DNA from 2 places in the Bacillus sp. S10(2024) genome. Region 1 is predicted to be linked to the other one. Evidence: riboswitches for the same ligand, from Rfam matches in the RefSeq annotation. Region 1 holds a riboswitch; the other holds the start of a gene.
What was found. Region 1 has a riboswitch for S-adenosylmethionine ahead of AB1280_RS10690 (Na+/H+ antiporter NhaC family protein). Riboswitches for the same ligand answer to the same signal wherever they lie in the genome.
Positions count from the first base shown of each region.

Region 2: another riboswitch for S-adenosylmethionine. It lies ahead of AB1280_RS05225 (hypothetical protein); the one in region 1 lies ahead of AB1280_RS10690 (Na+/H+ antiporter NhaC family protein).

Region 1 is NZ_JBFLUR010000002.1:2,074,480-2,082,876, forward strand. It holds gene AB1280_RS10660 (bifunctional metallophosphatase/5'-nucleotidase) at 1-511, shown strand, start outside; gene AB1280_RS10665 (response regulator) at 546-1,178, opposite strand; gene AB1280_RS10670 (sensor histidine kinase) at 1,171-2,232, opposite strand; gene liaF (cell wall-active antibiotics response protein LiaF) at 2,232-2,972, opposite strand; gene AB1280_RS10680 (PspA/IM30 family protein) at 3,092-3,742, opposite strand; gene AB1280_RS10685 (flagellar basal body rod protein) at 3,786-4,142, opposite strand; gene AB1280_RS10690 (Na+/H+ antiporter NhaC family protein) at 4,338-5,648, opposite strand; SAM riboswitch class I at 5,746-5,851, opposite strand; gene AB1280_RS10695 (DUF402 domain-containing protein) at 5,988-6,515, opposite strand; gene gltP (glutamate/aspartate:proton symporter GltP) at 6,719-7,990, opposite strand.
Region 2 is NZ_JBFLUR010000002.1:1,001,274-1,009,670, reverse strand. It holds gene AB1280_RS05260 (MFS transporter) at 1-127, opposite strand, end outside; gene phaZ (intracellular short-chain-length polyhydroxyalkanoate depolymerase) at 350-1,246, opposite strand; gene AB1280_RS05250 (MarR family winged helix-turn-helix transcriptional regulator) at 1,435-1,851, shown strand; gene AB1280_RS05245 (MFS transporter) at 1,869-3,068, shown strand; gene AB1280_RS05240 (serine hydrolase domain-containing protein) at 3,163-4,425, shown strand; gene AB1280_RS05235 (group-specific protein) at 4,464-4,832, opposite strand; gene AB1280_RS05230 (hypothetical protein) at 4,829-4,966, opposite strand; gene AB1280_RS05225 (hypothetical protein) at 5,275-5,526, opposite strand; SAM riboswitch class I at 5,628-5,726, opposite strand; gene AB1280_RS05220 (hypothetical protein) at 5,874-6,065, shown strand; partial or broken gene AB1280_RS05215 (YwiC-like family protein) at 6,127-6,279, opposite strand; partial or broken gene AB1280_RS05210 (hypothetical protein) at 6,378-6,595, opposite strand; gene AB1280_RS05205 (tetratricopeptide repeat protein) at 6,701-7,795, shown strand; gene AB1280_RS05200 (hypothetical protein) at 7,795-7,965, shown strand; gene AB1280_RS05195 (ECF transporter S component) at 8,375-8,397, opposite strand, start outside.

The sequences.
Region 1 (8,397 bases):
TCAAAATAAAAACGGAGAAGCAGATCTTGGTGCCCTTATTGCTGTATCTCAGCGTCAAGCTATGCAAACTGACATTGCATTTGTCAATCCCGGCACTATACGCCATAATTTACCGGCCGGTTTCATCACATGGGAAAATACATTTCTCATTCAACCTTTTGAAAATAAACTCATTAAGATGGAGTTAACTGGTAAAGAAATTCAAAGTGTTCTGCACGAACAATGGGATGATGAAGTACGGATGTTACAAGTATCTGGAATTTGTTATACATGGGAAAAAAATGAGGTGAAATCAATCTCACTAGAAAATGGTGAGCCACTCCAAGATGATACAACATACTCTGTCGTAGTAAATTCTTTTCTAGCAAATGGAGGAGATAAGTTTACAATTTTTCAAAAAGGACGAAATCGTGTTGAGGGCCCAACAGATCAAGAAGCATTCGCAAATTTCATTCGTTCTACTCCCTCTTTAGAAAATATTCGAGTGAATCATATTCAAAAAATACAGTGAATACTTACAAAAAAAAGGCTTCTTTACGGCCTTTTTAATTTGTAAGCTGATGACGAAACGCATAAATAACAGCTTGTGTTCGATCACTTACATGTAATTTATTTAAAATATTACTTACATGCGTCTTCACTGTTTTTAAAGCAATAAATAGTTCATCAGCAATTTCCTGATTACTCTTTCCTTGTGCAATTAATAGTAAAATTTCAAACTCTCGCTCTGTTAACTCTTCATGCAGCGGCTGTTCCTTTTTTTGTCGCATACGTGACATCATTTTTCCGGTAACTTTCGGTTCGAGTACTATTTCTCCATCAAATGTCGCCCGAACTGCATCTGCTATATCACTCGCTCTAGACGTTTTTAACAAATAACTAGTTGCACCAGCTTCAATGACCGGATATAACTTTTCATCGTCTAAGAAACTTGTCACAACAACAATTTTTGCTTCCGGCCATTCTTGAATAATTGCTCTCGTTGCCTCAACACCGTCCATTTCATCCATTACAAGATCCATTAAAATAATGTCTGGTTTTAGTAATAGTGCTAATTCCGAACCTTTTCTTCCATTTTCTGCTTCTCCTACAACTTCAATGTCCGGCTGAGTCGATAAATACGCTGATACACCCATACGAACCATTTCATGATCATCAACAAGTAATACTTTAATCATCTTGTTCCTCCCCTCTTTCTAAAAGAATCGGCACTTTCACCTCAATTTGCGTTCCTTTATTTGGAAAGCTTAATACCTTTAAAGTTCCGCCAATTTCATGAACGCGCTCTTGCATAGAGCGAAGACCATATGACCCTGCTTTGTTCACTCCTACTTCAAAGCCTACACCATCATCAATAATTTTTAAAATTGCATATTCATCAATTTGGCGCAACCTCACTTCTGTTTTCTTTGCTTTTGCATGCCGCAATGTATTGGACAGTGCTTCTTGTACAATACGGAATAAGTGGTCTTCTACACCTTTTTTCAATTGAATTGGCTCAATCAACCATTCAATCTTCATATGTTGTTTTCGTGAAAGTTCTGTTAATAATTCTTCAATGCCTTCCGTTAACTTTTTACCTTCTAATTGGACGGGACGTAAATGAAGAAGCAGCGCTCTCATTTCTGATTGAGCATTTACAACCATATTTTCAACAAGTTTTAATTGCTTTTGAGTACCCTCTGGTATATGAGCAGTTTGCTCATTAATTGCTGACATCATCATCGACATCGCAAAGAGCTGTTGACTGACAGAATCATGAAGTTCCCTCGCTAAACGATGCCGTTCCTCTGAAATAGCCTGTTGTCGCATTTCTTCATTCCAATGCGCTCGTTCATTCGTTACTTTTTGAAATAATCCTGCTTGCTCTTCTAAACGTCTAGCAAGCGCAATTACCTTCCGTTCTACTTCATGAAATTCATCTTCTGCTGTAAACGAAGCATCTCTTGGAAAATTCCCTCTTTCTACTTCAAATAGAAAAGTCGTTAACCCTTGAATTCGCTGCTGCATATAATACCCAATCGCATATCCAACAATTCCACCTATGAGAAGACTCGTACAGATAATAAACAAGCTAACAGGAACAGAAGCAATAGATTCTTTCCATAATAAATCATACACATTTTGCTGGCTTTTCCATACATAAACGATAGTACAAATAAGTGCAATACTAATAGAAGATAATATTGAGTAACGGATATACATCCATGAAATGTTCTTCTGTTTTTTCATTATACTTTCCTCACTTCCGTATCGCCTACGATAAGCGAAGAAATAATTTTAATACGGCGAGGAGCTTCTTTATACTGTTCCGTTCTAAACTTCACATTACGATTAAAGCCTGTTTCTTCATGCGATGGAAGCAATATTCTCCCAACAATAACAGAATGATTCAAGGACAATTCAATATCGTATGGAACATACAAACGAATATTACCAATCACACCACGAATGACAATGACAGTTTCGCCTTCTGGAATCATGGCTGTTGTTAAATCAATTTCAATATCTCCGATTCCATATTGAATATTCACATCTTCTAACTCATAAATATGATCCATTATTCGTACGTTACCAACCATAATATTCTTTATATACGGCTCTGTTCGATAGATTGGTTTTTCTTCATTTATATATTCTTTTTCCTTAATTTCAACCTGTACCGCATTTGACTTTTGCTGGCCTTGTATCAGCTGGTAGCCAATGAAAGCTAAACAAGCAAATAAAACAAGCACGAAAGCTGCTGATGAAAATAGGAAAAATAAGAAAACAAGTCCCCCAACAAATAAACACACATTCCCTCTCACATATCGATTCTTTTTTCGATAATGCCTTCCAAACATAATCATAACAAAGGCAAAAATAAGAGCACCAGGCTCAAAATGTCCAAGAATCATATCGAGAAAAAGACCGAATCCAAATATGACGAGGAGCATCCCTAATAATTGTGTTTTCGAAAATTGTTTCTTCATTGCAGCTCCCCCTTCTTTATTATATATACATAGAAGAAAAAGGCATTGTATTCCAACACCTTTTCTTCTATCACTATATCATAAGCTCATTTTATAATATACTACAATTATTTTATTACCTATTTGTCTAAAGATACTTCTTTTTTTCCTTTCATTTCGCGTTCAAGCTTTGCAATTTTCATATCAAATGTGTCACGTTCATAACCTTCATTTATGCGAAGCTCTAAATCACGAATGTGATTTTCAATTTCTTCGAAGCGTAAAAATGGATTATTTTCATCCATCTTATGAAGAGCCGTATTCATACGGCGGTTTGCATGTGCCATATTTTCACGTGCCATTAATTCCATACGTTTTGCATTCATTTCTTTTAATTTATTTTTCATTTCAGATAGACGACGTTCTAGCTCATCTATTTGTTCTACAACCCCTTCATACATTTTTTCTAAGCGAGCAACTTGCCCTTCGTAGTATGCTACTTCTTCTAATGCACGTTCATGTAGTTGCATTTCTCCTGCTTCCCTTGCAATTACAGCTTGTTTGGATCTCTTGTTTACGAAATAACGCGCCCCTTCAAGCTCATGAGCAAAATTAGATTTTAATGTTTTGTGACGCTCAATTAATTTTTCAATTTTTGTTACCTCGCGCTCACTATTACGTAAATATTGATTTAACATCGCAATTGGATTTTTTCTTTCTTTCTCGTCTAATACATTATGAAAATCTGCAAGTACTGCATCTCGTACACGTCCGAATAATGATTGTTTCATTTTTAATCTTCCTCTCTTCTACTCTATTATTTTTTATTTCATATTAGTTATTTTTCATTAATTTGTTCCACTCATCTTCAAAATTGTTATACGGCTCCGAGCTATCTGAAGCAGCATCTACTACATGTTTCTCTTTTTTCCATTCACGGTATCCATAATATAGAACGACTAATGCCACAATACCGATTAATGCTGGGGAATGGGACAGGGCAATTGACAAGCCGATTAAACCGACAATACCCCAAGCTAGTTTTCCAAAAAATGATTGTGCTCGCACAAATGATTTATAGCTCCAATACACAATCCCTGCTCCAATCGCTAATCCTACAATACCAGCAAGACTTCCAAGAGCAATTAAAGCCAAAATACCGGCTGCCATAAACGCTAAAAATTGTTTCATCTTGTGCTTGCCTCCCTTCGTTTTGATACTCTTATCTTACCTATCTTTTCATTTTTCTATAACGAGCTTAAGAACCGTTTTTCTCTCAGACTTAAGTCCTATTTATTATCAGACCTATTTTTAAAGTAAGATGAAATCAGTCGTTATATCTAAACCAAAAGAGGATGCCTACTATAAGACATCCTCTTCTGATTATTATGCTATTTTTTGATATTCCTTTTTCTCAGGCGAAAGACGCGGAAAATTAATGACAATTGAGATAATACCGCAGACAGCAACTAACATTGGATAAAATGAGTATGGTAATAATTCAATTGGTGAAAGTGAAGCAAATCCTGCCGCCGTTAACATTTGTGCACCGTATGGGATTAATCCTTGCACACTACAAGAGAATAAATCTAACAAGCTCGCCGATTTTTTCGGATCAATATTATATTGATCTGCAACATTCTTTGCTAGTGGACCTGTAAAAATAATAGAAATTGTATTATTTGCTGTGCACATATTTGTCATACTTACAAGACCAGCAATTCCGAATTCTGCACCTTTTTTTGAACGAATATTACGTGTTAGCACATTCATTAAATAATGAATGCCGCCGTTATATTGAATAATTCCAACCATTCCACCGATTAAAATCGCTAATAATACCATTTCCATCATACCATTAATTCCTACTGTGACACTTTTAAAGAAACTTGCTAATGTGTAGCTTCCATCTACCATGCCAATAATACCAGCTAACACTGTTCCTCCTGATAATACAACTAGTACGTTACATCCAAGCAGCGCTGTAATTAACACCCCTGCATACGGTAAAATTTTCACCCAATTAAACGCATGTGCTGTCATATTTGTATGAGTGCCTAACGTAAGAACGACTAACAGTACACTCGTAACAATAGCAGCTGGTAATACAATTAAGAAATTTGTTTTAAATTTATCTTTCATTTCCGTTCCTTGTGTACGTACAGCTGCAATTGTCGTATCTGAAATAAAAGATAAATTGTCGCCAAACATTGCACCACCAACAACTGTTGCCATAGCAAGCGCCATAGAAATATCCGTGTGTCCACTAATCCCTACTGCAATTGGCCCTAATGCTGCAATCGTGCCCATTGATGTTCCCATTGCTAATGAAATAAATGCACCAATAATAAACAGTCCAGCAATTAAGAAACCTGGTGGCAAAATAGAAAGAGCTAAGTTTACCGTTGCTTCAACAGCGCCCATACCTTTTGCAGTTTCAGAAAATGCACCTGCTAACACAAAGATCAATACCATAATCATGATATCTGGATTTCCAGCCCCTTTAGCAAAGCGTTCAACCTTTGTAGTAAAGTTTTCTTTCCTGTTCATTACTAATGCAGCCGCAACTGCAATTAAAATAGCAACCAAAATTGGTAATTTATAAAAATCCCCTGTAATTACACCAGAACCAATAAATAATGCTAAAAATATGCCAAGTGGTAATAATGCCAATGCATTTCCTTTTGTTTGTTCCAAAGTTATACCCTCTCCTATTTCTAAACCTATCCTTCACAAGAGCGAAAAAGACCTCTTCTGAAGAGAAGAGGTCTTATATATCATATAAGAAACACTCTTCTCATCTATCAAGCATACCGCTTGCTGGATTTGGCACAGCACTCTATTATGAGTCCGCTGCCGAGGCATCTTAGGGCCAGTCCCTCCGCCTCTCTTGATAAGAAGGTTTCATATTATATTTTTGTGTAAATCAATCTTTTTCTACTTTAATCGTTGCAGGAGAAAATGTCAAATATTATTTCTATCAAAATAGTTGGTATTTTTTTGATATTATAGAAACAGAAAATAAAGTAACAAATATCAGCAACAATCTTTTATTTTTTGAATTTCTGTTTCTAAAATCGAAAACCATAAAAATTCTTTTTCTTCAATTTTTTTCATAATCCACTTTGCTGTATTCCAAGCTAAATTATACTCCTCTTTTGAAATGTCTCCGTCCATATATGCTTTTTCTAACTCATCTTCATCTAATAAATACATTTTCTCATTTGCTAACATGACAACATCTAAATATAAATCATCGAAATAAGGCAGTCCTCTTTCATCCATTTTATACTCTTTTGCAACATCAATATAATATTGAACAAGCTCTTTTTTCTCATTCAGCATCGCTGTAATGGCAAAATTTTTTCCATTTATGAAATATTGGATCCAAGTATAACCATTTTGCGCAATACAAATCTTCCGATTATTATACTGTTTATAACTAGGCTCTCTCACTTGCTTTATAAGTAATATACCTAACATACCGTCCTGTACATCTTTTACCGCATACGTTTTATCAATTAGCCGTTTCCATGATGAGCCATCTCCATATTTACGTTTCATCCTCATTACTCCTTATTCCATATAGAAATTCATTTAAATTTTTTTCATATAAGTCGCTGCTACGTAAAACAAAACATGATCTGCACTTGCATTCTCTCTTTACTTTAATTATTACACGTGGCAGAAACGGACTTGAACGCTCCTTAATTCGTATGTATATAGAAAAAAGACCTTCACGTGCACCGTGAAGGCCCTTCTATCATTTAAGCTACTTGCTTCTCTGAAATCTCTTTCAAATAAGCTTGTCCTTTTTCTGCGTCATACTGTCCTTCCCATTTAGACATAACAACTGCAGCTAATGAGTTACCTACTACGTTTACTGCAGTACGTGCCATATCTAAAATACGGTCAATACCAGCGATAAACGCTAAACCTTCAGATGGAATACCTACTGTATGAAGCGTTGCTAATAATACAACGAATGATACGCCCGGTACACCAGCAATCCCTTTTGAAGTAACCATTAAGACAAGAAGTAATGTAACCTGTTGTGTAATCGATAAATCAATACCATACATTTGCGCTAAGAAAATCGCTGCAATTGCTTGATATAACGTTGAACCATCTAAGTTAAATGAATAACCAGTTGGAATAACGAAAGATGTGATTGCTTTCGGGCATCCGAAACGCTCCATCTTTTCCATAATCTTTGGTAGAACCGTCTCTGAGCTTGCTGTAGAATATGCTAAAATAAGCTCGTCTTTTAAAATCTTAAAGAATTGGAAAATATTAATTCCAAATAACTTTGCCGTAAGACCTAATACAACAACAACAAAGAAAATCATTGATCCATAAACTACAATAACTAATTTACCTAATGGAACTAATGACGCTACACCAAACTTAGAAACCGTTACGCCAATTAACGCAAACACACCAAACGGCGCAAACTTCATTACTTGGTTTGTTACATAAAACATTGCATCGGCCACACCTTGGAAGAAATTCAGAACTGGTCTTCCTCTTTCTCCAATTGCCGCTACCCCTAAACCAAATAATACAGAGAAGAAAATAATTGCAAGCATATCACCTTTTGCTAACGAGTCCATAATATTCGTTGGAACGATATTTACGAACGTATCTGCAAATGAATGACTCTGTACTTGCTCTGTTGTAGCTGTATACTTAGAAATATCTGATTTCTGTAAGTTTGACATATCCACGCCTTTTCCTGGCTGGAATATGTTTGCTACTAATAAACCAACAACAATCGCAATCGTTGTAATAATCTCAAAATAAATAATTGTTTTTCCACCTAAACGTCCAAGCTTTTTCACATCTCCAACGCCGGCAACACCAACAACAATACTTGCTACTACAATTGGTACAACAATCATTTTAATTAAACGAATAAAAATATCACCAATCGGTTGTAGAAACTTTGCAACCTCTGGATTCCCATAAAAGATTGCTCCTACCAAAATACCGAGAGCAAGACCTATTAAAATTTGCCATGCAAGTCCAATTCTTTTCATACTTGCTGCAACCCCCTTCTTAGATGTTTTTCATTTTCATAATTCTATTTTTCTATAAAATATGAAAATAGAAGTATTAAATATTGTTCGACTATTCAATACTTTCTTCCCCTCCTAAAATGATAAGACAAAAATAGAAATCTGACAACTAAATAAGTTTACCAGTATGCAAATATTTTTGTTGACAAGAATAAAATAATGTTAGGAAACCTCACATGAGAACGATTCCTTATTGATTATTTCTTGCAGTGCATCCGTTTACCATGATAAAATAATTCATGTCATAGAAGCGAACAATTAAGAGATAAAATTCTTCTAATTTTCGCCATTTAATAACAATTCCTTAAATGTTTTTTTACATTATCATTACAACAATAGACATTTTTCTATTTTGTATGATTATATAG
Region 2 (8,397 bases), 1.1 Mb from region 1:
CATTAAAACTTGAGCTAATTCCCTCTTTCTCAAAAATCATTGCAATTGCCGGTAACAACATACCTTGTGAAAGTCCGGAAATCGCAACAATTCCAACCATAATCCAAAACGTATACTTTCTACCCATTTTATTACGCTCCCTCGATAAACTCACATCCTTTATTATAGATGTTTTATCCATAAATCGTATACTCTTAATTTCCACAAAAATAAAGCTAGAAGTCCATACTTCTAGCTTTCAGCCTTCCCATACACTTGAGAGAATGTTTAAAAATATAATTTCTGAATAAGCATATACAACATTCTATTACAGGATACATTTCGTATTTACAAGTAGGAAACAATGTAGCTACTCTTTCAAAAATGTAATTACTTCATTGATAAACACATCTAAACAATCAATAAATGGAGAATGTCCACAATCATCTAGCATGACCAATTTTGCATTTGGTAAATGTTTTGCCAACTCTTCACCAACTACTTTTGGTACTACATAATCACGATCACCTTGGAGAACTAATGTTGGTACTTGAATGCGATTCATATCCCCGTTTCCAGGTACAACTCCGTTATGTTCATCGGATATATTAAATGTTACAAGTCCATAATTTACATCAACAAAATTGCGCTGCGTCAACATATCATTAAGATATTTCTCATAGCGATCCGAACTAGGTTGATGATGCGTATAAATAAGTAAATTCCAGACATTGCGATAATACTGCTTATCCTTTTGTTTTAAAGCTTCAACAACAGGTGCAATTTGAACAGGATCTTCGGCTATTTCTTCTTTTGTTTTTAAAAGGTTATATACAATGGGTTGACCATTTATATCCTTCTTAAAAATCGGATATCCTTTCATGCCTACTGATTCTACCAATATGAGTTTATTTACATTCATCGGATAAGCTGCTGCAAACTGCATAGCAACTCCTCCCCCCATTGACCACCCGACTAATGAAAAATTCTTTAATTGCAGTTCATCTACAAACAACTTCACATCTTCTGTAAAATCATTCAATGAATCAATCGGATGATGATAAGTCGAAAAGCCAAAACCTCGTAAATCAAGGGCATAAATATGATAAGAATTTTGTAGTTGTTCGATAACTAAATCCCAATGCTGTGAAGATGTCATATTCCCGTGAATAAGCACTATTATTTCTGTTCCACTTCCCGCTTCTTGATAAGCAATTGTTTCTCCATTTGATAATGCTACTGATTTCATAATGGTCGGTTTCATTATTCGCTTCCCCCTTTAAAATTATCAATAACGAAAAAACAGAAAATTCTAATTTAATCATATTACGCAGAATGTATGTTCTCAATCTGAAATTAATTTATTTTTCACATAAGCATAGCAATATACTACTAGACAATTCAGAAAAAAATAGATATAGTTAGCTAGGTAACTAATTAGAAAGGGAATACACTATGGACGAAAAACAACACTTTTTTCACACTGTCAGCCAAACCGCTCGGAAATTTTCTAAACACTTCAATGAGCGTGTTTCCCCAACCGGTTTATACAGTGCGCAGTGGGCTGTGATCTTCAGGCTAAATCAAACTGGACCTTGTACACAAACAGAATTGTGTCATTATTTAAACGTTGAATCTCCAACAATGACCCGTACTTTAAAACGCATGGAATTAATGGAATGGATTACTCGAACTGAGGGAACAGATCGACGCGAGAAACTCATTTCTTTATCAGAAACAGCAATTGCAATGATACCAAGTTGGCAGGAAGAAGTAGATTCATTTGAGAAAAAGACATTACAAGATATTAGCGAGGAAGAACTACGCCTTGCTTTTCACGTACTACAAAAAGTAATTCAAAATCTTGATTAAAAATTGGAGGGATGACTATGGAAAGTCAAAGACTTTGGACGAAAGACTTTATTGGAACATGTTTGAGTAGTCTATTTCTCTTTTTAACATTTTATATGCTTATCACCACTTTACCTGTATATGTTATTGACGGATTAAAAGGAAAGCCTGAAGAAATGGGTCTTGTCGCTACAGTGTTTCTTATTTCTTCTGTAATCTGCCGACCATTTACAGGGAAATGGCTTGATGATTTAGGAAGGAAGAAGATTTTATTCATCTCCCTTTCGTTATTTTTAGCTGCAACAATCATGTACTTTGGTGCACAAAGCTTATTCTTACTGCTTGCTCTTCGCTTCTTTCATGGCATCGGATTTGGAATGGCAACAACAGCTACTGGTACAATCATAACAGATGTAGCACCACCCCACAGGCGCGGTGAAGCACTTGGTTATTATGGAGTATTTATGAGCTTACCGATGGTTATCGGTCCTTTTTTAGGTTTAACAATCATTTCCAAGTTCTCGTTTACAGGTTTATTTATCCTTTGTTCTATATTTTCTATACTTGCTTTTTTATGCGGACTATTAGTAAATATTCCTGACGAAAAAACATCAGGCAATAACGAAAAGAAACGTATGCAATGGAAAGATTTAATTGAGCCTTCAACAATTCCTATTGCCCTTACAGGTTGTGTACTTTCCTTTGCTTATAGCGGTATTCTTTCATTTATTCCCGTTTATGCGAAAGAGCTCGGCATGGCAGATATTGCCAGTTATTTCTTTGTTGTATATGCCATTGTAGTTGTTATTTCCAGGCCATTTTCAGGAAAAATATTCGATCGGTTCGGAGAGAATGTTCTCATTTATCCATCAATTATTATCTTTATGATTGGAATGTTCGTTTTAAGCCAATCGCATACTCCATTTTGGTTACTAGCTTCTGGCGTACTTATCGGCTTTGGATATGGAACTCTAATTCCAAGCTTCCAAACAATTGCAGTTAGTGTTGCACCAGATCATCGACGCGGATCTGCGACAGCCACTTATTTCTCATTCTTCGATACAGGGATTGGTATTGGTTCATTCGTTCTAGGAATTATCGCAGCACATTCAAGTTATCATCATATGTATTTTATTTCTTCCATTATCGTTGCATTTACATTACTGATTTACTATATTCTTCATGGACGGAAACAAAAGTTCAAAAAGCAAACAACGCAAGAAAAATTATCTGCTTAATCCTATAAGAGAGAGTAAACTTCTACGTTTACTCTCCTTTTTTTTGCTTCTCAATAGGCTTATCTCTTATAATAAAACTAGAAGGAGGCTTATTATGAGACTAAAAAAATCCCCGCTCATTTTAATCATTTTGATTTTTTTATGTATCTTGACTGGTATGGGATTTACGTTATTCAATCCAAATAAAAGTTTTTCTTCAAGACAAACAGTAACGAAAAAAAATTGGTTACAAGATCCTTATCTCCGTTGGTCTTATTCACATATGTGTGAATTAACATCAACAAAAGTTGTTGTTAAAAATCAAAATTATGTATCCTCAATTCCAACTAATTTGCAAAATCTAGATCATCTAGAAATCACAGATGAAGATGAAAATAATACCACGGTTCGGAAATTATTAGAAAAACATAAAACAGATGCCTTTATTGTTTTACATGATGGAAAGCTTGTATATGAACGGTACTTTCATGGATATAAAGAAAACGAACCGCACGGTATGGCATCAGTAGCAAAAGTATTTACAGGACTGCTCGTTAATTCACTCATTGAAGAAGGAAAGCTACAACCCAATGCAACTGCTGAAACATATGTAAAAGAGTTACAAGGAACACCATTTGGAATCGCAACAATTCAACAACTTTTAGATATGCAAGTTTCAGCAAAATATCCAACTCACGGTTTTAAACAGGCTGGATTAGATAACCAAGATGCACAATTATATTTAGCAAGCAATCTTCTTCCTCGTGGTAAATACTATAATGGACCGACAACAATATACGACATGTTACTAGAAGCAAATGAAACCGCTGCTCCAGGGGAAACATTTTCATATAATAACGGTTCTGCTGAAACACTAGCCTGGCTCCTTCGTACTGTAACAGGAAAATCACTCGCAGATTTAGTAAGTGAACGGATTTGGTCACCAATTGGCGCAGAAGAAAATGCATATTACGTTGTTGACAAAACTGGAGTGGAACAGGCAAGTGCAGGATTAAATACCACTGCACGAGATATGGTGAGATTCGGAAAGATGATTTTAGACAATGGTGTATATAACGGGAAACAAGTTATTTCTTCTTCTATAATTGAAGAAATTAAGGATATTAAAAAATACGATCTCCCTGTTGGCGATGGCGAAGAATATTCATATCATAATCAGTGGTGGATCTCCCACAATGAACATAATGCCTTTGAAGTACTAGGCAGTTATGGACAACGATTATATATCGACCCAACTGCACATATGGTTATCGTTCATTTTTCTTCCAATGCGAATCATAATGGAGAAATACAATCCGCATATAGCAAAATGTATTTGCAAATTGCTGAATACTTGCAGAGAGAGTCCTCTAATTAAGTTCAAATCCCTAAATTTTTGTTACGAAAAGAGCTGTCTCATGACAGCTCTTTCTCTATAATTGTAATTACATATTTCCATTGTTCTTCTGAAAAACATAACGGTTTTAACTGAAATACCATAGAACAGATCTCTTCTATATAATGAACATTTTCCTGTAAAAATTTCCATTGGAGCAACTTAGGTATATACAACTCTACAACTTGTTCACTTTGTTCTACTAATATGTCTACTTCTCTCTCACAAATACCTCTTATAAGATATTCTTCTCGCACTTCTTGTTTGACTTTAGAAAATTGCTTACTATTCTCCTTTATACCAAGTAAACAATCCAGATAAGAAAAAAACAAATCATCTTCTCTTTTACATACATTCGCAATTTTGTAAATCAGTTCCCTATTTTTCATAATCTTGTTGCCTTTTCATATATCTCTTGCAGCCATTTCTCTCTTTTTTCTTGTTTACTATTTTTCACTTGTTTCAAAATGGCACCGATGAAGCTATAAGAGTTTGGATGTGCATATACAATTAATATGTTCATTGTAAACAACACCTTCCTTTAATTCCCTTTTGACTTTTTCTACGCTCACATGCTATTCTAATACATGTCAAGGGGCAAGCCTCTTTGACAAAACAACTGACACCTATTCGGCGATGGTGTCCTTTTTATTTGTTAGCCGAAAACGCTCATCTTTAGGGGCACATTTAATTTTTTAACACTACACACTCAGCACCATTCTCTTGTAAAAAGACTGCATAACACAGTCTTTTTATCTACATAACGCTCTTCGAACAAAATGAATTTTCAAATAAATAATACTATAAAAAAGGAGAGTAACCCCCTTTTTGTTATTTTACAATGTAATATATCCCCTTATCATCTATACATTTATGTTGCTCTGCTAACGTAATTTTCCCATCTAATTTTAGTTCATCTAGCAGTCGTAGTAAGTAAAATTGCTGCAGCATCTTCTTCGCAAATTTCCCTTCATGTTCTGCTGCAATATGTTGTTGAATATCTAATAATGTAATCGGTTCTTCCTTCTCTTCCATATATTTATAAATTGCATTACGTAGTGTAATATATTTCTCAAGTGTCATAACATGCTCGTTCCTTTCTTCTCGTTGTCCATCTTTCATTATCGGTTTTTTTTGCAATAAAAAAACCTCTTCGATAAGAAGAAGCGGTACATATCTCTTCCTTCTTATCTGTCAGAACAAAACTGTTCTGCTGGAATTAGCACCTACATCGTGGTTGCTGGGTTTCATCGGGCCAGTCCCTCCACCTCTCTGGATAAGAAAATATTCACTTTATCTCTTACTATAATGAATATAACCTAAAAAGTCAATTCTCATAAGAATAATCAGGATTTATTTTTTAGACTGCTCTGATATTTTATTTTGTTTTGCTCATACTACAAATGTATAAGACCAAAGGAGGCGCAGTCATGCAAAAAAATGCACGTGGTCACGTTCAAGATTCTTGCCAAGCTTTACACGAAGCAAAGAATTGTTTACAAAATGCCTTACAAACAGTTGAGAAATCAGATAATCGTCAACGCATTGAACAATCTTTACAAGCTGTTCAACATGCACTGCATCAATGTGATAGTACAGCTGAAGTTTTATCTCAAGAATAAAAATGCCTTACAAAAAAAAGTAAGCACATATGAATCATGCTTACTTTTTTATTACTTAATATCAGCCCGTAAATTGAAATAACACTATAGTAGCAATGAAAAAATAAATTGAATTGACGATTTCCCACACACCCACTTTTAAAACAGATACTTTTTTACCATACAAAACGATAGCTCGAATGCAGCTTGGAATAAACGTAATGACAAACCATGGTGTCTTTAGGTGTCTTTAGGTGTCTTTAGGTGTCTTTAATTGAACAATTCCAGTTACAACAACACACTGTAATCTTTTTTCATTATAAAATTTTTTCCTCAAACCCTTTTATTCTCTATCTCCTTCTCCCATTCACTTAAATATGGTAATATTCATGATCGTTAGGCCCATCAAATAACAAAGAAATAAATTCTAACTCATTCCCATCATAATCGAGAAAATATATACTCGCTGCCGACATTCAGCTTTGAACAATCGGTTCTTCGCTCCCTTTTCCTTGACTTCCAATCACTTCTTTTCCCCTCTCCTTTAACCAAGTTTAGACCTCTTTAAAATCTTAGTAAAAGAAAAAAATTTCTCAATAACTAAATATTTTAAAACTTGATACAATTGAATAAATATAAATTAGGAGGGTTTATGAATGGAGACTACAAAAGTTGCGATAGAACAAATTACATCTCTACTAAATAAATGGCACGATTCAATTCGTAATCAAAATACTGTTCTTGCACTTGAAATTAGAAATGATGTAAAGGAAAAAATTGATAACATCGAGGGAAATCAAAATATTTTATTCTACTACTCTTTACTAGAGTTTAGATATCAATTACTTATAAATGATTTTAGAGAATCAAAAATTTTGTCAGAAAAAATAAACAGCTTTGAAAAACCAGCTGACAATTTTTTAACATATTACTATTATTTTTTTAAAGCAATACATGCTACTGAAATTGGTAAATTTAAAGAAGCTAACGAGTACTTTAACAATGCTAAAGAGTTACTAAAGAATATACCTGAAGAAGCTGAGAAAGCTGAATTTTCCTACAAATTCGCAGCATTCAACTATCAAATTCGTCAACCACTTGTGGCTATCAATTATGCAACAAAAGCCAAAAAATATTATGAAAATTTATTAGGAAATGAAATTAATATTGCTGGTTGTACCAATATTTTAGGACTTACATGCACTTCTTTAGGTCAATATGAAGCTGCTGAAGAATATTTCATAAATGCTTTAGATATTGTTAATAAAAAGAAAAATACACAACTTGCTCTAAAAATCAGACATAATTTAGGCTTCTTATATGCTGAGCAAAACTTATCTGAGGCTGCTATTAGAAATTTATCTGCTTCTATTGAAGATTCTGAAACTGATTATAAATGTACCTTTCTATTGGCAAGAGAACATTTTAAATTAGGTCATACTAAAGAAACAAATAAATTAATTGAAAAGGGATTGGAAATTTGTAATCGTTTACAAGCAATTGAATATAAACACCACTTCTCCATCCTTCATGCATTAAATACAAAATCACCAACTAGTACATTTGAAATAATAATTAAAGAAGGAATTCAATACTTTGAGCAAGAAGATTTATTAGGATTCGTACATGACTACTCTAAACAATTGGCTTTAAAGTTTTATGCTTCTAATCAATCAGATAAAGCAAGTCAATATTTTTACAAGTCACACGAAGCCGAACAAAAACTACAAGATAAGGAGGCTTTAAAATAATGAAAAAAACAGCTAAATTTTTTGGAATTACATTCGGATTAACTTTACTACTAACAGGACTTATTGGGTATACTCCTTCAAACACATTACAGGCGGAACATGGTAAAACATTCATGAAACAATCAGATGCTCTAAACTCTGTTCAAGAAGAACATGGAAAAACGTTTTGATTTTACAATAAAAAAATACATTATTCAGAGATAATTCATATAGTGGTTACTTTGAATATACAACAAAATATTTATCAATATACTAAAACCAAAAAGAAGATAATCCCCTGGGGGGTTATCTTCTTTTTTAAAAGACTATATCAGTACTCTCACTATTCTTTGGAGTATTTTCTTTCATCTTCTTCTCATTCACACTTAAAAGTGAAACCCATTCTTTTTACCTGTCATTATCGTATTTAGTGATTATATCGAATCGCTATTTAATTAAATTTTCAAGATAAAAAAGACACCTCCTACTGAATGTAAGAAGTGTCTCAAAAGGCAAACGAATATGTAAGTCGCGATCCTACTGTATATATTTATGTCGTACAAGAAAAATTTATTCACTATTTACGTAAGTGATAGTTCCTTACTCTAATATGCCATACTTCC